3 linked regions of the Methanococcus voltae PS genome follow. The protein of the gene in region 3 binds, or shares a complex with, the protein of the main gene of each other region. Links are inferred from orthologs where the notes say so. Each region holds a gene or a part of one and is shown on either strand. Other genes may lie near its edges.

Region 1 (7,541 bases), on a different replicon or contig from region 3:
AGCTAGTGCAATATTGGGTAAAACTTCATACTATGGCTATCATTTGGACGAAAATAGAACACCTAATTTTAAAATTAATTTAGATTTGGACTTTGAAAAAATTGGTCTAAAATGTGACAATAAAATTAATAACATGGCTTCTTATGGATTAATAGGTAGATATGTGGGAAGAATTGTAAAAAACGGCATACCATACTTTAATTTTAGCAACAAGCAAAAAAACGATGGATTAAATATCAAAAGTGAGTGTTTAAAAGGACTCGGGGCTGCATTAGCTGCGAGTGGTGGTGTTGCATTGTACCATTTTAATGGAATAACCCCTGAAGCCATCTGTACTTATGATAATCAGTTTGATAAGGGTAATTTAAAATTTGACGATGAAATTACAATTACAAATGAAATGATTGAAGAAGAGCTCTCAAAATTCAATAATGACCAAAAAATAGACTTAATATGTATCGGTTGCCCACATAGTGGCATGAGTGAAATAAAAACAATTGTTGACATTCTTCTTGAAGAGAAAAAACAGTTAAAAACAGACTTATGGGTTTGTACTTCGATATATACAAAAGCAATAGCTGACAGAATGGGTTATACAAAAATTATAGAAGATGCAGGCGGTAAACTAGTTGTGGATACGTGTATGGTTGTTGCACCTATTGAAAAAATGGGTTATAAGTACGTAGCTACAAATTCAGGAAAAGCAGCTACATATTTACCTAACTTCTGTAGTAGTGAAGTAATATACGGCTCTATCGAAGAATTGATTAGAAAAGGATTAAATCAATAATTTAAATCAATAACCAATTAACCAGTTATTTGCTAAAAAATTGCTAAAAATATCAAAATTATATCTATAATCTTTTTATACCATATTTTTATACATATAAATAATATAAATATGTTGAATTTAATACAAGATTAGTTTAATTAACTTAGGTTATTTTTATTAGAGATAATTTTAAATTAAAATCTAATACAGATGAAAATATACTATGAAGATATAAAATACAAGTATAATATATAGTTTAAAAGGTGTTTTTATGAATAAATTAACAATAGTTGGTGCAGGTTCTGGAGATAAGGAATTAATAACGGTTAAAGGAGCTAAAGCAATTGAAAACGCAGATATTATAATATATGCAGGCTCATTAGTTAATCCAGAAGTTTTAACATATAATACAAGTGGAGCACAAATCTACAATAGTGCTTCAATGAATTTAGAAGAAGTTATAGATGTAATTGTAAATGGAATTAAAGAAAATAAAAAAGTAGTTAGAGTACATACTGGGGACCCTTCATTATATGGTGCTATAAAAGAGCAAATTGATGAGTTAGAAAAACGAAATATCGATGTAGAAATAATACCTGGTGTAACCTCATTATTTGCTGCAGCAGCTACTTTAAAATCTGAATTAACATTGCCAGACGTTTCACAAACCGTCATTATAACACGTCCAGTTGGTAGAACTCCAAAACCAAGTGAAGAAAGCTTAAAATCATTGGCTAAACATCAAGCAACTATGGCAATATACCTGGGTACAGGTATGATTGAAAAAGTATGCAAAGAATTAATAGAGGGCGGTTATCCCGCAGATACTGCGGTAGGCGTTGTATATCACGCTTCATGGGAAGATGAGAAAAAAATTATTGGAAATCTTGAAAATATAGCTCAAAAAGTTAAAGATGAAGGAATTACAAAAACAGCATTGATAATTGTAGGGGATGTTCTCGACCCTAAAAATTATACATATTCAAAATTATATGATAAAAAATTTGAACATGAATACAGGAAAGCTAAATTTGATTAATTCGTCAGATTAGCCACTTATACTTAATTTATTTTGTTATTTTTCTATTTTTTTAAATTTTATTCTTTTAATTGTTCAGTTAATTTTTCATATAATATTTTCAAATCTGTTTTTGTGGATAATTCAATATCTTCATTCATTAATTTTAATACTTTATCAATTAAATCATCCATATCATTTGAATTATTTATTAATTCAGAAATATAGCTCATATTTTGAATATATGGCATTACATAAAGTTTTATATCTTCTTTTTGCTCTTCGGTTATCATAATATCACCAACATATTGCATATTAAATATTGAGTATTAAATCATCTTATATATTCATAAATATATCCATAGCTATATATAAAAATTATATTATATATTTTAAAAATAAAAAATGCTGATGATAATTTGGTAATATGGTGATTTTATGGACCATTTAATTTCTACAAGAGATATAAATAAAAATGAAATAAGTAATATTTTAAAAATTGCCGAAGAAATGGAAAATTTACTTGAAGAGAAAAAACCTTGTGAATTTATGAAGGGAAAACTTTTAGCAACTTTATTTTACGAACCATCCACGAGAACAAGATTATCTTTTGAAACTGCTATGAAAAGGCTCGGAGGAAATGTAATAGGTTTTACAGATGCTAAAAGTACCTCAGTTACCAAGGGGGAGACTTTAAGAGATACTATATCTGTAATCGGAGGATATGCCGATTTAATAGTTATAAGACACCCTTATGAAGGAGCTTCAAGACTTGCGAGTGAGTGCTCAAAAATTCCAGTTATAAACGCAGGAGATGGCTCTAATCAACACCCTACACAGACTCTTTTAGATTTATACACGATAAAACGTGAAATTGGAAAAATAGATAATTTAAATATTGCTTTTATCGGTGATTTAAAATACGGTAGAACCGTGCATTCATTATGTCAAGCTTTATCATTGTTTGAAAACGTAAATATTAGATTAATATCGCCAAAAGAATTAAAAATGCCTCAAGAAATAATAGAAGACATTAAATCAAAAGTATCACTTGAAGAAATGGAAGAAATGGACTTAGAAAATATTGATTGTATTTATATGACTAGAATCCAAAAAGAGAGATTTCCAGACCCTAATGAATATCACAAAGTTAAAGGAATATATAAATTAAACAAATCCCAAGTTGAAAATAAAAAAGTTATTGTAATGCACCCTTTGCCCCGTGTTGATGAAATAGAACAGGAATTAGATTCATTAGAACAATCCGTATATTTTAAACAGTCTTTTTATGGAATACCTGTTAGAATGGCAATATTAAAATTATTATATAAATCCAATAATCAATAAATCATTCAATAAATTATATTATCATAGATAATTTTTTATATCATAATGTATTAACAATGTATAGATACTCGCATGCTCTCTCATTATTATCGGAAGTATTGTAATTATTTAAAAATGTTAGCAGTTAATTTATTACGAAGGGATGATTAACGTAATAAATAACAAAAAACGATTAAAATAATTAAAATAATTAAAACTTAAAAAATTAAAAAATTAAAAATAAACTAAAAATAAATTTAAAAATAATAAATAATAAGGTGTAATTATGGCAGTATGGCAAGGAAGAAGCGGTAGAAAATCTACTGGTGCAAAATTAAGAAGAATTGTTAAAAAACATAAAAGAGAAATGGGTAACTCACCTGTAGAAACCCACTTAACCGATTCAGTTAAAATTAAAATATTAAGAGGAAGAGGCGGAAGCAAAAAAGTTAAATTAGAAAGAACAAACTACGCTAACGTTTTCGACCAAGAATCAAAAGTATGTAAAAAAGTTACAATTACAAACGTAATTGATAACGTAGCAAACAAACACTACATCAGAAGAAACGTGGTTACAAAAGGAGCTATCGTTGAAACCGAAATGGGTAAAGCTAAAGTTACCTCAAGACCTGGTCAAGATGGTATTGTAAATGCTATTTTAATCAAAGAATAATTTAATTATTCAAAAAAAAATTTTCTTTTTTTCTCGTTTTAAACTTATTTTATTTATAATAACATATATTTCCTTTATTCGATTATTTATTTAGGATACTATCTACTATATTTTTATAGAAAACTAAAAATTAAAAATTAAAAATTAAAAAATTGTAAAAAATAAAATAATAAGCCAATAAAAATAAATAAGAAATATAATTAATCTTTTAATTTACTTCTTTTAATCATGTAGAATTTATTACCCTTGCAATCACAGGTTAAATCTTCTATTCTTTTAATTTTACCTCCGATTTCATAAATTTTTCCACATTTTTGACATTTATAATACCTTAAAACAGGTTTTACCTGTCCAGTATATATCTTATCACTTTTTTCTTCCAATTTTACAAGGTTTTTACCAACTAGTCTTGCTAAGAATGTTGTATTTCCTATGATTTCAGTACCTTCATAAAAATTAAAACCAGGTAACATTTCAGCTATTAAAAAGTTCATAGCTAGTATGTTTTTTTGTAGTTGTATATGTTCATCAATAGGCTTATGAGAAACCGCCAAATATAAAACGCCATCTGAACCTAAAGCTTCAATACCTCGATTCATAAACAATTTTACACCTTCCAAGGTATATGGAGGGTCGGTAAATACTACGTCGAACTTATCAACTAAGTGTTTAGGTAAACCATTTCTGAAGTCGTGTTTTATAGTCTTTATATTAAGTTTATTCTGCTTTGAGAAGTATTTTATCATATCTAATAATCTTTCGTCAATATCTGCAACCACAATTTCCTTACATAAACCACTCATAGCCACAGGAATAGATGTTAAATCATCGTCACCAACAAATAAAACTCTCTTACCTTCTAAATCACCCCTATCTGCCATTATGGTAGCTCTATACGTAGCAGTTTCGGGTGTAGCAAATGATTGGTCAATTAATGTATTTACAGAAGGTCTTTCTTTAGCTATTTCTTTATGTCTTTTGTATATCTTTTCAAACTTGTCGTCAAAGACTACAGTTTTACCCTTACACATCGGACATTTTAAGTCGTGCTTTAAAGATAAACCTAAGTTTTTTTCAACAAAAATAAAACCTTCTTTTGTGTAATGGGCTCCCTTATCGTCTCTTTTTAATATTTTATCCCCTTCCAACATCGTTCTAACTTTTGAAACTATTGGAAGTGGTAATTTAGTATATTGCCCTATTTTCTTTGTAGATATTGGTTGATTACGGTATATACATCTTAATATATCATAAATTGCCAATTCTCCTTCAGCTATTTTCGTTTTTTGAACTATTCTTCTTATTAGTATTTTAAATTCTTTATTAGATGCTGAATCATCATCATTTTCTTTCGTATTTTTTTTAGCCTTTTGAGTATTTCTTTTACCCATTTTTCCTATTACATTCAAAATTTCACTCCTATAAGATATAAATTTATATAAATTTATATATTTAAAAAATTTATAAATAAACAAAATAATTTACATTAAATATAAATTGTGAGATTTACTAGATTAATGTGATTTAAAATAAATTATAATCGATACTATATTTTAAAGTATTAAGTATTTAAAATTATATTCCATAGAAAAAAAGTTAAACAATATATTTAAATTTATGAATTAATTTGCCTAAAATAAAAAACATGCCAAGGGGGTGATTCGAACACCCGACAACTGGATCTTCAGTCCAGCGTTCTCCCAGGCTGAACTACCTTGGCAATATTCTATTTCATTAAGTCACGTAATAAGGATAGGTTTTATAGTATATAAATGTTTCGCTGATGGAGTGATAGAAACCTTTATATATTATAACGTGTATTGTTATTGTGCTGACAAGATGTGTAGCAAAGAATAGTAAAGAGCCTCCTTAGCTCAGTAGGTAGTAGCGACGGACTGTTAATCCGTAGGTCGCAGGTTCGAGCCCTGCAGGAGGCGCCATTTTTCTAAAAATTATTAACTCATTTTAAGTGCATTAGTAACGGACATTACATTATGGGCCCGTAGCTCAGGCTGGTTAGAGTGCTCGGCTCATAACCGAGTGGTCATGGGTTCAAATCCCATCGGGCCCACTTGTTTATTAAAATTGCTCCAGTGGTGTAGTCCGGCCAATCATGCGGGCCTTTCGAGCCCGCGACTCGGGTTCAAATCCCGGCTGGAGCACTTTATTTTTATATCGTGTGCAGGGGTTGTCAAGCCTGGCCAAAGACGCAGGACTTAGAATCCTGTCCAGTAGTGGTTCCAGGGTTCAAATCCCTGCCCCTGCATTATTGGATATGTTATGTGGCCGAGGTAGGGTAGTGGCTATCCTGAGGGACTGTGGATCCCTCGACCCGGGTTCAATTCTCGGTCTCGGCCCCATTTTTTGAAATTTAACCTGTTTTATATTATTCTTTGTTATTAGATAAATATATTTATGTATTTTAATATAGTAATATATTATAAAATTTTATAAAATCTATTCCTGCATATTTTTTTATAGTATTATTAATTATGAATATTTATAAAATAAACATATTATTGTAAAGATTATAATTAAATTAAGCAAAATAAAGGTTAAATTATGACTACAACTAAAAAAATAGGAATTTTAGGAATACAAGGCGATGTAGAAGAACATATTGATTCAATTTTAAAATTGGGTTATGAAGCTATAAGAGTGAGAACTATTTCAGAGCTAGAGGGTATTGATGCTTTAATAATCCCCGGTGGTGAAAGTACCACAATGGGTAAAATAATGGATAAATATGGATTCATCGATAAAATAAGAGAACTTAATCTTAAAAAAAATATTCCAATATTAGGGACTTGTGCAGGGATGGTTCTTTTATCCAAAGAAACAGGCATTGACCAACCTCTTTTAAAATTAATGGATGTTTCAATCGATAGAAATGCTTATGGCGGTCAGGTTGAAAGTTTTGAAAAAGAGATAGAACTAGATGGAAATGTGGTTCATGCCGTATTTATAAGAGCCCCCCTTGTAAAAGAATTAATGAGTGACGAGATATCCGTAATTTCTAAAAATGAAAATAGAATTGTAGGAATTATCCAAAATAACTGTATGGCAATTTCATTCCACCCTGAATTATCAGAAAATGGAATTATTGTTTACAAATATTTCTTTGATAAGTTTTTGAAATAAAATATTTTTAATTTTAATTTATTCTAATTTTTTATTTTTATTATTTTTTAAACATTTTTTTTCAAATAAGTATCGTATTTATTACATTTTTATCGAGATATTAAAATGTTTATTAACATATATTACACCAAAATAATATCGTAATATTTATATATTAACCATATAGATGTATTATTTATTACATATTATATCAAACTAAAATTCTATTAAATACTATATTATATATGGTGATAACTTGAATAAAAAGTCCCTTTTATTAACTTCAATCTTAGGGATTTTTCTTGTATTAGCTTTTAGTGGCTGTACGGACCAGCAAACACCTGCTGACAGTACAGATTCTGAAAAAATAGAAGGCGTTGTTAAAATATTCCACGCAGGAAGTTTAGCAGTTCCTTTTGAAGAATATGAAAAAGCTTTTGAAGAAAAATACCCCGATACAGATGTTCAAAGAGAATCAGCAGGCAGTGTTGCATGTGTTAGAAATATTGTAGAATTAAATAAAAAAGCTGATGTGTTAGGTTCAGCAGACTATTCATTAATACCTAAAATGATGTATCCTGATTACGCAGACTGGTACTTAATGATAGCTAAAAATGAAATTGTTATAGCAT
Region 2 (7,669 bases), on a different replicon or contig from region 3:
GTCTTACACACGTTTTAAGAGGAAAAGACCACATTGTGAACACTGAAAAACAGAAATACATATTTGATTACATGGGCTGGGAGATTCCAGAGTACTTACACTACGGTATCTTAAAAATAGAAGGTCCTGTTTTAAGTACCTCTAAAATGCACGCTGGTATCTTAGAAGGTGAATACTCTGACTGGGATGACCCAAGATTAGGTACCCTTCGAGCAATGAGAAAAAGAGGTATAAAACCAGAAGCAATTTACAAAACAATGGTCGATATCGGAATTAAACAAGCTGATGTTAGATTTGCATGGGAAAACCTTTATGCAGTTAACAAAGATTTAATTGATGCAATTACAAAAAGATTCTTCTTTGTGGCTAATCCTAAAAAAGTTATTGTTACAGGTGCGGACAATAAAACTGTTGAGCTAAGGATGCATCCTGATAAAGATATGGGTATGAGAACGTTAACATTTGACGGGGAAATCTACCTATCTGGTACCGATAATGTTGAAGTAGGTAAAATGTATAGGCTTATGGAATTGTTTAACATAGTTATTGATGAAGTAAGCGAAAACGTTGTTTATGCGCACTTTGATAGTGAAGATTACAAGGTTGCAAAAGAGAATAGGGCAAACATTATTCATTGGGTACCTGTTAAAGATAGTGTTAAGGTTTCAGTTATCGATGGCGATGGTATTGAAACAGAAGGTTATGCAGAAAAAGACTTTGCAGTTGTAAAAGAAGATGAAAGCGTACAATTTGAAAGATACGGATTTGTTAGAATTGATAAAAACGAATTGGATTCAGATGTTAATAAAGTAACCTGCTATTTAACACATAACTAATACTTGATTAAAAATACATAATAAAATATCATTTATTCTATTTTTTATATTCTATTTTTTATATTCTATTTTTATAAAATTTATAAAATTTCCATAATAAGTTCAAAACTATTTTAAAAAAGCTCATTTAAAGATAATACACCGTATTTACTATGAAATACGGTCACAACATACACTGCAATTACTGTGAATTGCAGTATAATTAATCATTGATTTCATAGTATATAAAGATTAATATCAAAACATATCAAATTTAAATAAGGTACTCGAATATACGAGAGTTATAAAATTAATTATGAAATAATATACTAATAAAATAATAATGGTAATAATAAAAATACTGTAATGATAAGATAATAAAATAAAAACTAAAATAATTTAAAAAGAAAAAGGTTATTGAAATCCCATAAAGGGAAAACAATATTTTTCATGGCTTATGAAATATTAATTATTTTTAAAAAAAGCCTTCAATTCTTGGAATCAAACATCTTTAAGTACTAACTATTCAATTAGTTTCTTAATTCGATTTCAATTTGAACGGTTTCAGGAATTCTTACTTTCATGATGTGTTTCATGGTTCTTTCGTCAGCTTCGATGTCGATAACTCTTTTGTGAATTTTCATTGTCCATCTGTCGAATGATGATGAACCTTCACCGTCGGTTGACTTCCTTGTTGTAACTTTTAATGTTTTTGTTGGTAATGGAATTGGACCTGCTAAATCAACACCTGTTTTTTCAGCGATTGCTTTAATTTGGTCACATACACCGTCTAATTCTGTATGTTTTGTACTTGATAATTTTATTCTTGCTTTTTGCATAATTTAGCCTCATTTAAGGTATGTAATGAATTGTATAATAAATATAATAATTATAAGAATTATAATTAAAAAATTAAAAATTAAATAATTAGAATTAATCTAATTATTTGTTTTTAGCTACAACTTTAATAGCCATACCAGCTGCTACAGTCATACCCATATCTCTAATAGCGAATCTACCGAGTTGTGGAATTTCTTTAACGTTTTCAATAACCATTGGTTTTGTTGGTATTAATTTAACGATTGCAGCGTCACCAGCTTTTAAGAAGTCTGGGTTTTCTTCTAAAACTTCACCAGTTGCAGGGTTTAACTTTTTGCTTAACTCTGCAAAGGTACATGCAATCTGTGATGTGTGTGCGTGGAATACTGGTGTGTATCCTGCTGTGATAACTGAAGGGTGTTGTAAAACAACAATTTGAGCGTCAAATTCAGCTGCAACTGATGGTGCGTTGTCAACTGGACCTAAAACGTCTCCTCTTTTGATGTCTTTTTTACCTACACCTCTTACGTTGAAACCAATGTTGTCTCCTGGTTCTGCTGAAGGTAACTGTTCGTGGTGCATTTCCACTGTTTTAACTTCTCCTACTGAGCCTGAAGGTTCAAATACAACTTTGTCTCCTGGTCTGATGATACCTGTTTCAACTCTACCAACTGGAACTGTACCTACACCAGTGATTGAGTAAACATCTTGGATAGGTAATCTCAATGGTAAGTTTGTTGGTTTTTGAGGAGGTTGGAATGAGTCAATAACTTGAGCAATTGTAGGACCCTTGTACCATTTTGTGTTTTCTGATTTTTTGAATACGTTGTCACCGTGTAATGAAGCTACAGGGATGAAAGGTACGTTGTCAGGGTTGTAACCTAACATTTTTAATAACTCTTCGCTTAACATTTTCTTCATAGCGTTGTAGTCAGCTTCGTTGAAGTTAACTGTATCCATTTTGTTAATTGCAACAGCTAATTGGTTTACACCTAATGTTCTGATTAAGAAGATGTGTTCTCTTGTTTGTGGCTGAATACCGTTGTTGTGGTCATCTACGTTAACAACTAAAACAGCTGCGTCAGCTTGTGAAGCACCGGTAATCATGTTTTTAATGAAGTCTCTGTGGCCTGGGCAGTCTACGATTGTTACTTCGTATTTGTCGGTAGGGAATTTTTTGTGAGCGATGTCAATTGTAACACCTCTCTCTCTTTCTTCTTTTAAACCGTCCATAACGTAAGCAAATTCGAATCCAGCTTTACCTTTTTCTTCAGCTTCTCTTCTTAATCTTGTAATTACCTGAGGGTCGATAGCTCCACCGTCTAATAATAATCTTCCTACTGTGGTTGATTTACCAGCATCAACGTGTCCGATAAATGCAACGTTCAATATTGGTTTTTCTTTTGCCATATTGTCACCTGTATTTATTCTTGTTTTATTTGATTTTTGTAAGTATAATTTATCTTATCAAGAGATTTCTAAATAAGTATAATTTGTAATATGATAGTAAAAATGAGTATATATATTTTATGGTATATTGTTAAAATCTTTTGGATTTTTCAAAATTAATCATGATTAATCGTGTAAGATTTTTGTACCCTAATTATAATTTTACTCAATTTCACTATTTTTAAATAAGTACATATGAATTAATTGATATTATAAATCCATAATAATTATATTGCAAATTATTATAATCAATTATAAGTTCACTATATTAATTCATATGTAATTATCCTATTTTATAATTATTCTGGTTATTCTAATTATTTTAATTATTCTGTTTTTAAACCTTTTCTTGACCTGATTTGTTGAACAATCTTAGGTTGTATTTCTGCAGGTACCTTTTCGAATCCTGAGAATTCAACGGACCATAAACATCTACCTTGGGTAGCCCCTCTGATTGCACCAGCGAATCCGAACATTTCAGCAACAGGAACGCTACCTTTAATAATTGACATGTCACCTTCTTGTTCCATATCAACGATTTGGCCTCTTCTGTTGTTGATTTCTTTCATACCATCACCCATGTAATCTTGTGGTGTGTTGATATATACTTTTTGCATAGGTTCTAATAATACTGGTTTAGCTTGTGTAATAGCGTCTCTAACACCGAATCTTACCGCAGGAATAATTTGTGCTGGACCTCTGTGGATTGCATCTTCGTGGAAAGTTGCATCCATTAATTTAACTTTTACACCTTGAACTTTCTCAGCAGCTAAAGGACCGTTTCTTACAGCTTCTTTGAAACCTTCGATAATTAACTCTCTAGCTTCGTCTAACTGTACGATACCTCTAGTTAAGTTTGTGATTAAGTTACCGCCCATGATTGACATAACTTTTTTAGCTTCGTCTTTTGGTAAACCAGCTTCTACAAACTTACCTTCTGCTTCTGATGAGATTTTTCTCTTGAAGTCTTCATCTTTTAAGTCGCCTTTAACATATGCTTGGTATACACTGTCTTCTAAAGGTTCTACGATGAAGTACAATTTGTTGTGTTTGTTTGGTGATTTTCCTTCAATTTCAGGGCTTGTACCGTTGATTGTTTCTCTGTAAACAACGATTGGTTCACCAACATCAACTTCGATACCTGTATCTCTGCCGATTTTTGTGTTTGTGATAACTTCGATGTGGAGTTCACCCATACCGCTGATTAAGTGTTCACCGGTTTCCTCGTTGATTTCCACTCTAACTGTGTTATCTTCTCTTGCGATTTGTCTTAATACTTCGATTAATTTTGGCAAGTCTTTTGTGTTTTTAGCTTCGATAGCAACTGTAATAACAGGTTCACTTACGTGTGATAAACCTTCGAAAGCTTGTTCCATTTTGTTTGAGAATGCTGAAACAGTTTCCCCTGCTGTTGCTTCTTTTAAACCTGTAATAGCACAGATGTTACCTGCTGAAATACTTGGTACCTGAACTCTTTCTGCACCCATGAAAACTGAAACTTGTTGAGCTCTTGCTTTTTGTTCTGCACCAACTAAAAACAATTCGTCACCTTGTTTCATTCTTCCTGAGAACAATCTGCATGCTGAGATAGCTCCTGCGTGTTTATCAACGATAATTTTTGTGATAACACCTGCTAAAGGACCGTTAGGGTCACAGGTCATCATTGATTTACCAATTTCTGACTCAATGTCACCTTTCCAAATGTTTGGAATTCTGTACTTTTGAGCGTCAACTGGGTTTGGTAAGTGTTTGATAACCATATCTAAACATACTTCGTGTAAAGGTGCTTTGTCAGCTAATTCTTTTTGTCTTTCATCGTTACAGAAATCAATGATATCTTTGAATGAAATACCTGATTTTTGCATGTATGGTACTGAAATAGCCCAGTTGTTGTAAGCTGAACCAAATGCTACTTTACCACCCATAACGTCGCATAACCATTCTTTTTTGAACTCTTCAGGAGCCATCTTTTCGATTAAAACGTTAACTTCTGCGATGATTTTCATAAACCTTCCTTGTAATTCTTCAGGAGTTAATTTTAACTCGTTGATTAATCTGTCAACTTTGTTTATGAATAATACAGGTTTAACTTTTTCTTTTAAAGCTTGTCTTAAAACTGTTTCAGTTTGTGGCATTACACCTTCTACTGCACAGCATACAACGATAGCACCATCGATAGCTCTCATTGCTCTTGTAACGTCACCACCGAAGTCAACGTGACCTGGTGTGTCGATTAAGTTAATTAAGTGTTCTCCGGTTTCTGACTGGTGAACCATTGACACGTTAGCAGCGTAGATTGTAATACCTCTTGCTGCTTCTTCTTCATCAAAGTCTAAAGCAAGTTGGTCCCCTGCTAATTCTTTTGATATCATACCAGCACCTGCTAAGAGGTTGTCTGATAATGTTGTTTTACCGTGGTCGATGTGTGCACAGATACCGATGTTTCTGATTTTATCGTGGGTTTCCATTAAACTGGTAACCTTTTCTACCATTTTTGCTCTTCTTCCCATTATTTCACCGAATCGAATAATTGATTTTGAAGTTTGAAGAATTATATTTTATTATACTTTTATTATAAATTTAATTTTATAATACATTAGTTAATCTAAGTACAATAATTATTAATATAACCAGTTTAGAATTATTTATCAATTTTATTAATCATATATTAATTAAATGTTAATTAACAAATAATTCATACTTTAAGATTATTGATAAATTATTTAAGATTACAATTTCAACATTTACGAATAAATTGAAAAGAATTATTATAATCATAAATGATGTATCATTTAATACGACTATAATATAATTATTGCATAATTACAAAATTCTAAAGATAAAGAAATGGATATAACTCAATATCTCAATTATCTTGCTGATTGAGCAACTCTTTCTTTTTCTTCTTTTTTCTTTACAGCAAAGCTTTTTTGCATGTCTGCTTTTGAAGCTGAGATTATTTCATCAGCTAAACAGTTTGCAAGTGATTTTTTGTTTTTTCTTGCTGAATTTAAGGTACCTAATGAGATGTTTCTTATAGCAGTGTCTAATCTTCTTACAGGTGAAACGTCAACTGATTGTAAGAATGCGATACCACCGTATGAAATTCTTGTTGTTTCTTCTCTAGGTCCTGCGTTTTCTAAAGCATCAACTAAAACTTGAACAGGGTTTTCCTTTGTTCTTTTTGCGATGATTTCTAAGGCTTCTTCCATAACTGCTAAAGCTTCGTATTTTTTACCAGTATTTGTTTGTTCAGCCATTAATTTATTTAAAACTCTTTCTACAATGTTCATTTTTGATTTATCGAACATTTTCTTTGAGTATCTTCCTGCGGTGTGAGGTACTAAAACAGGTTCTAAGCTAATGTATGACCTTAAGCTTGGATCTTTAACTGTAACAGCTTCACAATCCCATTTATTGAACAATTTAATTTCCAAAATTTCACCGTCCATTGTTATTTTTGTGATTTGTGATTTTGTTTTCCGAATGTTTTTCCGAATTTATTGATAATTATAAATTATTAATCTTAAATTAAGTATTAAGTTAAAGAAATTTAAAATTAAAAGTATTACTAAGATTAAATAAGGTTAAATAAAATTAAAACTTATTTAATGAACTTATCTTTTAACTTTTTCTTGTTTACCTTTAACTAATTCTCTGATTGAGTTTTTACCAACCATTACAACTTTATATCTTACTCCAGGAATATCCCCTTTAGCTTGACCTGTTGGACCACCGATTCCTTCGATAACTACTTCGTCGTGCTCGTCGATGAAGTTGATAGCGTGGTTACCTGGTGCAAATGCGGTAATAACTTTTCCGTTTTTAATTAATTGAACTTTTACACATTTTCTGATAGCAGAGTTAGGTTGTTTTGCTTCGAGACCTACTTTCTCAACAACAATACCTCTTCCCATTGGAGCACCTTCTAATGGGTCAGCTTTTAATTTTAAGCCTAATTCTCTGTTAACGAATTTGTACTGGTGCCATTTGCTTTCTTTTCTTTTTAAGAATAATTTTCTACCTGCAAATTCTCCTCTTGGAGCTTTACTTCCTGCCATTTAATCACCTATGACTAGCATATTCATAATTTTCCAATCGATTATATTATTGCATTATAATTTATTAGATTATAATTTATTATATTATTAAATTAATTATTAATAGTATAATTATATAACAACTAAAAATTTTAATAAATAAATTCAATCGATTTTAAATTCTTAAATTATTCTGCATTTTGTGTTTCGGTAGCTTCAGGAGCTTTTACAGCTTCAGCTTCAGGTTTAACTTCAGGTTTAACCTCTTCAGCTTTTACTGGTGCTTCCTCTTTTTTAGCAACCTTTTTATTGTCTTTTCTCAATCCTGCGATAACTTTGATGTTTTTAACACCGGAAAGTCTACTAACCAAGTCAACTGCGGAATCAATTTTCTTTCCTTTGTCTCCGATAATAGCCCTTCTTAATTTAGGGTGGATTCTTAAGTATACTACTAAATCGTCACCGAATTTTTTAGTCCAAACATCTTCTAATTCCACAGGTGCGAATATGTTTCTAATAAATTGTTTTACATCGTCGGAATATTCA
Region 3 (7,578 bases):
ATAATTATGTAATACCTACATAAGAATCATATAAAAAGTATGTTTTTAATTATTAAAGTTTATTTTTAGTATCTGGGAGCGATTAATATGGCAAATAAAAAAATTAAAATAAAATTAAACAACGTTGAAAAGGAATTTGAATCTAAGAACCCTTTAAAATTGAAAGAAGTTATAGAAGGGGCACCTTATCTTGAAAATTCAAACATAGCCATAATTAAAGGAGTTAAACAGGAAATATCTGAAAGTGCTATGAAATATAGGATAAAGACTACAGGAGGAGCTTTTATATTAAAAGTAACTGAGGAAAGTCCAGTAGTTGACTTTTGGAATAAAAACTATAAAAAGTTTGAAGATAAAAATTTAAGGTGGAAATCAGTTTCTGATGTAGCTTTTGGTAACATAACAATTGATTTAGATGTAAATACGGAATCAGCGGACTTTGATCGTTGGGACGTATTATTGAGTATTTCGGGTCTTGATAAATCAGAAGGTCATCTAGTATTCATGAGAAAAGATAATACTGAAGCGTATGGTCTTCATAATCCTAAATTAGGAATTTTAATTGGTGGAAAAAGACAATTGGCTAATTTAAAACCTTCTGATAAAATTATATCGATAGATTTACTAAGAGAATCAAAAGAATCTGTAGATTACGAAGTTACAACTGATTTAAATACTATAATAGAAGATGGATGGGAAATTTACACATACTGTGAATTAAACTTAAAAGGTCCTGCTAAAACAACAGAACACGCCCTATCCATCTTTGAAAATGGATATATTGAAGTTTCTCAAAGTTCAAACACGTTTATATCTGATTCAAGGTTACAAACTTTAAAAATAGATGATTTAAATACTTTACCTCGTGAAAAAGGTACTGTAACCGTTAGAAACACTGGCGTAGGTATGGGTAAAGTATACATTTACAAAGAAAGCAGAACTTCTTCATTATCACATACGAATGTTGGAAAAGTCGTAGATGGTCAAGAATTGATTAATTTTTCAACAAAAGGTATTGTTACAACAATTTCTAAGCCTGAACGTATTAATTTAATTGGAAAATCCATAAAAGATGCTTTAAAAATTTTAAACGAGTATGACATTGAATTAGAGAATAAAGAAGATTTCTCAAATTCAGATGTCGAAAAAGTAATTGTAGAGCAAACTCCTAATTATACATTAGACCTTTTAGATGCTAAAAAAGTCACCTTAAAAGCAGTGAATCCTGATAATATACTTCATATAAAGATATATGACAAAAAAGCGCCAAAAAGTGCTTGGTACTTTAGAAAATTAACGGGATTAACTACAAAAAGAATAGGTATTCTTAAGACATACTTTAAACACCAAGATATGGCGATGTTTGAAAGAAATTTAGAGTATGCAAAAGCTTTATTGCCTGAAAATACGCCAAAAGAAAAATTAGACGGAAATAAAATTGCTATTACAAACATGGTTAAGAAATACAAGGGCTATGCAGGAATTAGAACTAGTAGTAGTGATAAATATGGACCTACCGGGGAAACTTTCGAAGGTACAAACGTTGTAGGGGAAATTGTAAAAAATGAAGGTGTTTTAAAGAGTTTAAAGCCAAAAGATGAAATATACCTATATGAGGAAATTGAATAAAATAATTATATTTATACTTCTAATTTTTATCCTATGAAAAATTATTAATACTATTAAACATCATTTTGATATTTAATAAACATTATTTCTAAACATTAAAATATTTTTTAACTTCGCTATTATTTTTATAAATATTTAAGCTATTTTAAAATATGAATCAATAATTAAAACAATAATTAAAACAATAATTAAGTGATTGTCAAATTAATTTAAACAGTAACTGCAAGAATTGGGAGGAATTCTTTATGGAATGGAAAGCCACATGTCCTTATAATCCTAAATTAGATTTAAAGGACTGTTATTTATACGATACAACACTTAGAGACGGTGAACAAACACCTGGGATATGCTTTACAAAAGAGCATAAGTTAGATATTGCAAAAAAGCTTGATGATATGGGCGTTAAACAGATTGAAGCAGGTTTCCCTGTAGTATCTGCATCTGAAAGGGATATTATCAAGACTATATCTTCCGAAGGTTTAAATGCAGAAATTTTGGCGCTTTGTAGGGTTGTAAAAGATGACATCGATAAGGCTTTAGAATGCGATGTAGACGGTATTATTACATTTATTGCAACATCGCCCATGCATTTGAAATATAAATTACATAAAGAATTGGATGAAGTAGAACAAATGGGAATGGATGCTATCGAATATGCGAAAGAACATGGACTTTTCGTGGCTTTTTCCGCAGAAGATGCAACAAGGACTCCTATTGAAGATATACTTAGAATTCATAAAAATGCAGAAGAGCATGGAGCAAATAGGGTGCACGTAGCAGATACTGTGGGATGTGCTACACCTCAAGCTATGCATTTCATATGTTCAGAATTAAGTAATACTCTTAAAAAAGCACACATTGGCGTACATTGCCACAATGATTTTGGTTTAGCAGCCATTAACTCCATATATGGACTTATGGGTGGAGCAAAAGCTGTATCTACTACTATAAATGGTTTAGGAGAACGTGCAGGGAATGCACCTTTAGAGGAGTTTGTAATGACTTTAAAGGCACTTTACGAGCACGATATGGGTTTAAAAACTGAAAAACTGAAATCTTTATCCCAAACTGTTGAAGAATACTCTAAAATAAAGTTAGCAGAAAATAAACCAATAGTTGGTAATATCGTATTCTATCACGAAAGTGGAATTCACGTGGACGCTGTTTTAGAAAATCCATTAACATATGAGCCGGTATTACCTGAAGTAGTTGGACAAGAGAGAAAAATCATATTGGGCAAACATTCTGGTTGTAAGGCAGTAGCAAGCAGATTAATGGAGCAAGGAATTGAAACAGATAGGGAACATTTATGGGAAATTGTTAAAAAAACTAAAGAAACCCGTGAAAGTGGCGTAGAAATAACCGATAACGTATTTAAAAACATCGTACACCAAATATTGGATGATAAAAAATAGATTACATAATTTAAATAATTATCATATAATATTATTATAAATAGGGGAATTAATTAAATATTATATAGAATTATCGTAATTAATATAGTATTTATAAAAAGTAATTGTGATAACATGTTTGATTTGATATCTATAATAGGAATACTCATTGTAGCAGTCATAATTTGGGTATTATTAAGTTTATTCTTTAAAACAATGAAACTAATGATTAAACTTGGTTTAATTTTGGTTATTGTATTAGTTATAGCTCATTTTGTATTGGGTATTTTCTAAATTTTTTATTTTATATTTTTTTAATATATTTAAATTAACAAGGGTATACTAACGGCATTTATAAAATTTTTTTAATGAATCAAAAACTTTTAATTTATCAGATAATAGCTATCAAAGCTTAATTTATCAGATAATAGCTTATAATTTAGTGTATGTCCAGTATATCTCAATTATATCACTATTATATCACTATTATCAGATGAGGGAAACCATTATATACTTGTACTACATAGTAAAACTGCTCGGTATTTAGGAAAGATTAATAATATATTTATTAGTTCTACGAATCCATAATCGTCAGCTATTCGAACGATGGATCATATTAGAAAAAGAGGTGTTTACATGGTAACAGTTTACGAAGTATCTCCAAATGAATTAATTGAAAAATTAGCAGAAGAATTAAAAGAAATGGGCGTTCAAGAGCCAGAATGGGCATTATATGTTAAAACAGGTGCACATAAAGAAAGAAGACCAGACGATTCAGACTGGTGGTTTGTAAGATGTGCTTCAATCTTAAGAAAAGTTAACATGAACGGACCAGTTGGCGTTGAAAGATTAAGAAGTGCTTACGGCGGAAGAAAAAACAGAGGATGTGCTCCTGAAAGATTCGTAAAAGGTAGCGGTAACATCATCAGAAAAGCTTTACAGGCATTAGAAGCAAAAGATTTAATCTTAAAAGCTGAAAATGGCGGTAGAATCATTTCACCAAAAGGACACGCATTATTAGACAACGTGGCTAAAAAAGTTTCAGATGCTTCAAACGAATAATTATTCAACACTAAAAAATGATTGCATTTAAATTTAAATTTTTAATTAAACCTTTAAATAAACTTTTAAATTTAAAATACTGTTATATATTGGCAAATATACAATTATATAATTTTAAAGCTTTTAATTATTTAAATGGCTAATATTATATAGTTACATAGATAATTATAATACAAGAGTTACAATATAATTATATTAATGTAACGTAATAAATTCAATATTATGCAATTATTGATTGGTAGTTGGTGATTAGATGGACCCTGAAGAGATAAAAAGGCAAAAGTTAGCAGAAATGCAACAAAAAATTCAAAATGACCCTGAAGCTCAAGCACAAATGCAACAGCAACTTGAAGAACAAAGGGCACAACAAGAAATGCAAAAACAAAAGATAATGAGACAAATATTATCTGAGGAAGCAAGGTCAAGATTGGCAAGGATAAAAATGGCAAAACCTCAATTTGCAGAACAAGTTGAGTACCAATTAATTCAATTAGCACAATCTGGAAGATTGCCTATTCCTTTAGACGATAACAACTTTAGAGTTATTCTTGATAAAATTCATGAAAGCGCTAAACCTAAAAGAAGTTTCAGCATAACAAGACGTTAACTTTGTGAGACCATGGATGCAATTAATACAAATAATTTGAATAATAAGGCTCATGTATTGTTTAGTGGTGGTAAAGATAGTTCATTATCGGCTATAATTCTAAATAATCTAGGATACGATATAGAATTAGTAACCATAAATTTTGGAGTTTTGGATTCCTATATTCATGCTCAAAATACTGCCAAAATATTAAATTATTCTCATAAAGTTATAAGCTTGGATAGCGAAATTCTTGAAAAATCTGTTGATATTATCTTAAATGATGGATTCCCATCAAATGGAATACAATACATTCACAAAGAAACATTGAATATTATTTCTGATGATTTTGAAGTTATTGCAGATGGTACGAGAAGAGACGACAGAGTCCCTAAGCTAAGCCACGCAGAAGTTCAAAGTTTAGAGATGAGAAAGGATATTCAGTATATAACTCCACTTATGGGTTTCGGACATAAAACTTTAAGAAATCTTGTTAATAGTTATTTCGAAATTTCAGAAAAAGAGAGTGAAGAACTCTTAAAATCGGATTATGAAACCGAAATAAGGGCAGTATTGAGGTCAAGAGGCGAAAATCCTTTGGATTACTTCCCTAAACACATCCAATCAAGAGTGATCGGATTAAAAAAGAGGTGAATTTTATGGCAAGCAATAAACCATTAGGTAAAAAAATAAGATTGGCTAAAGCTTTAAATCAAAACAGAAGAGTACCTTTATTCGCAGTAGCTAAAACAAAAGGTGCAGTAAGAAGCCACCCAAAAATGAGAAACTGGAGAAGAAAAAACCTTAAAAAATAATTGAATAGTTATTTTATATTTGATTATCTTTTTTATATGACTTATTTTTAATTCTTTATTTTTTTATTATTATTTTTTTATTAATTAACGCATATTTAATTATTCTAACATTTTGGACACATTTACAATTTTAAAAAGTGATTTTATAATATATTCTCCTTTTTTTGATAAATAATAATTTCCTTTTTCGAATTTTTGAAATATAATGCCCGAATTTTGGAGTTTTTGTAAATGAAATAGTAAATTGCCAGATTTTAATCCTGTAATGTTTGAAAGCTCTGAAAAACTATGATTTGCATATAATAGTGATTTTGCGATTTTTAACCTGTGAATATTTGAAATTGGTTCTAATATTTCGTAGATTTCTTTTTCTGCAATATTTGCAAATTCTTTGATTTCTTTTTCTGTATCTTTAACGCCTAATGATTTTATAAGGGCGTGCTGTTTTTCAAAAGCGTCACTATCTTCATATTTACACTCTTTGTTAAATAATGGTATTTTTTTGCTTAAACTACTTCTATTTTTATAATGTTCTACAAATTCATCAGGGCTATCTCCTTCAAAATCTAAAAATTTGTTTTTCTTTAAAAATTTTTTAAACTCAGCCATGTACTTTTTTTTCAACTTTTCTTCATTCTGTATATTTTTATATAATTCATCACCGCTATCTTTATCTTTTTCATATTCCTCATCTTCTTCAAGTGAATTTAACTCCACATTTTCTATTAGTTCATTTAATTTCCCATATAGTTTTACTATATCTTTTTTAATATCTTTTATTGATTCATAATCTATATTACATTCCCGTTCTTTTTTCATATTCTACCTGAGATTTTGATATCAGTTATAGTATTTTTATTTATTTTTAAAGTTTCATGATATTTAATAATTAATAGGTTATTTAAATATACCAAATTTTAATCTTGACTATTTCACTGACAATTAAGTATATGTTTACTTCATCGAATATATAATTCAAGTATATTATATCTCAAATAAAGAAAATTTGAAAACTACTAAGATACTATTAAACTATAAAAAAAATATTTGGTGATATTATGGAATCTTGTAATAAAAATGAAAATTGTAATTGCCCTAACGTACAGTGTCCTCACTATGGTAACTGTAAAGACTGTATAAATGCACATTTAGAAGGCGGTACTCCGGTATACTGTATGGCAAAATTATGCAATAATAAAGATAATTAATTTTATTAATTTGTGGCTTGTCAATATTGTAATTACAAATATTTGTTATATTACAATATTTTTAACATATTTATTTTTAAATTATTATTATATTTAGTATAATTATTATGTACCTTTTTCAATGATTTAAACTCTCAGATATTACTATTTTAAAAAATATATTAAAAATAAATTTATTTTAATTAAAGTAGTTCTTAATAGATTTCTTTACATCCTTATTCGATATTATGTTTTCTAATGAAAATTATAAATATATTGATTACCATAGTATGGGGTGCTATAATCTAAACATTAAAAAATATGATTACCCTATTAAAAATCTTAATATATGAGGCCAAATATGACAGAGTCACAAGAAAATATGATAAAGCAACTTTCAGATGCTGTTTTAGATATGGATGAAGATTTAACAGAAGAATTATCTGATACATATATTAAAAATGGATACAACGCATTCGAAGGAATTTCAAAAGGATTGGCAGATGGAATGAACAGAGCAGGTGTTATGTACGAAGAAGAAGAATACTTCATACCTGAATTATTAGTATGTTCCGATGCAATGTACAAAGGATTGGATATTTTAAAACCTCATTTACAATATTCAGAAAATGACGAAAAAATGAAAGCAGTAGTTGGTGTCGTAGAAGGGGATACTCACGACATTGGAAAAAACTTGTTTAAAATAATGTTAGAAACACAAGGTTTCGAAGTTTATGATTTAGGTAGAGATGTACCACCTATTGAATTCGTAGAGAAAGCTAAGGAAGTAAATGCGGATGTAATTGGATTATCAACACTTATGACAACTACAATGGATAACATGAAAGTTGTTATCGATATCTTAAAAGAACAAAATATGAAAGACAATACCATCGTAATGGTTG

What was found.
Region 1: M2325_RS06125 (region 3) and M2325_RS00350 share a complex: the UniProt entries of both Methanocaldococcus jannaschii proteins name them as parts of the 30S ribosomal subunit. The link is inferred for Methanococcus voltae PS from one-to-one orthologs.
Region 2: M2325_RS06125 (region 3) and rpsJ share a complex: the UniProt entries of both Methanocaldococcus jannaschii proteins name them as parts of the 30S ribosomal subunit. The link is inferred for Methanococcus voltae PS from one-to-one orthologs.

What each region holds. Positions count from the first base shown.
Region 1 is NZ_JANUCQ010000001.1:65,660-73,200, reverse strand. Bases 2,227-5,095 are described here. They hold M2325_RS00350 (30S ribosomal protein S8e), read left to right. Parts: upstream 2,227-3,402; coding sequence 3,403-3,789; downstream 3,790-5,095. Other genes in these bases: M2325_RS00345 (bis-aminopropyl spermidine synthase family protein), read right to left, coding at 3,990-5,095; pyrB (aspartate carbamoyltransferase), read left to right, coding at 2,229-3,137. Outside these bases: M2325_RS00370 (aconitase X catalytic domain-containing protein), read left to right, coding at 1-790; cobM (precorrin-4 C(11)-methyltransferase), read left to right, coding at 1,044-1,811; M2325_RS00360 (hypothetical protein), read right to left, coding at 1,871-2,083; more of M2325_RS00345, read right to left, coding at 5,096-5,198; pyridoxal 5'-phosphate synthase glutaminase subunit PdxT, read left to right, coding at 6,352-6,930; tungstate ABC transporter substrate-binding protein WtpA, read left to right, coding at 7,166-7,541.
Region 2 is NZ_JANUCQ010000001.1:357,507-365,175, reverse strand. The notes cover bases 1-2,997. They hold rpsJ (30S ribosomal protein S10), read right to left. Parts: upstream 1,655-2,997; coding sequence 1,346-1,654; downstream 1-1,345. Other genes in these bases: tuf (translation elongation factor EF-1 subunit alpha), read right to left, coding at 1,758-2,997; M2325_RS01825 (glutamate--tRNA ligase), read left to right, coding at 1-836. Also shown: more of tuf, read right to left, coding at 2,998-3,044; M2325_RS01810 (elongation factor EF-2), read right to left, coding at 3,410-5,593; M2325_RS01805 (30S ribosomal protein S7), read right to left, coding at 5,954-6,520; M2325_RS01800 (30S ribosomal protein S12), read right to left, coding at 6,701-7,144; M2325_RS01795 (NusA-like transcription termination signal-binding factor), read right to left, coding at 7,312-7,669. UniProt on the Methanocaldococcus jannaschii protein: Involved in the binding of tRNA to the ribosomes.
Region 3 is NZ_JANUCQ010000003.1:102,208-109,785, reverse strand. The notes cover bases 2,467-5,372. They hold M2325_RS06125 (30S ribosomal protein S19e), read left to right. Parts: upstream 2,467-3,659; coding sequence 3,660-4,085; downstream 4,086-5,372. Other genes in these bases: M2325_RS06110 (50S ribosomal protein L39e), read left to right, coding at 5,331-5,372; M2325_RS06115 (DUF7411 family protein), read left to right, coding at 4,705-5,325; M2325_RS06120 (DNA-binding protein), read left to right, coding at 4,339-4,692; M2325_RS06130 (hypothetical protein), read left to right, coding at 3,159-3,317; M2325_RS06135 (homocitrate synthase family protein), read left to right, coding at 2,467-3,044. In the rest of the region: methyl-coenzyme M reductase-associated protein Mmp3, read left to right, coding at 88-1,629; more of M2325_RS06135, read left to right, coding at 1,875-2,466; more of M2325_RS06110, read left to right, coding at 5,373-5,486; M2325_RS06105 (winged helix-turn-helix domain-containing protein), read right to left, coding at 5,586-6,305; M2325_RS06100 (hypothetical protein), read left to right, coding at 6,545-6,694; M2325_RS06095 (cobalamin B12-binding domain-containing protein), read left to right, coding at 7,035-7,578. UniProt on the Methanocaldococcus jannaschii protein: May be involved in maturation of the 30S ribosomal subunit.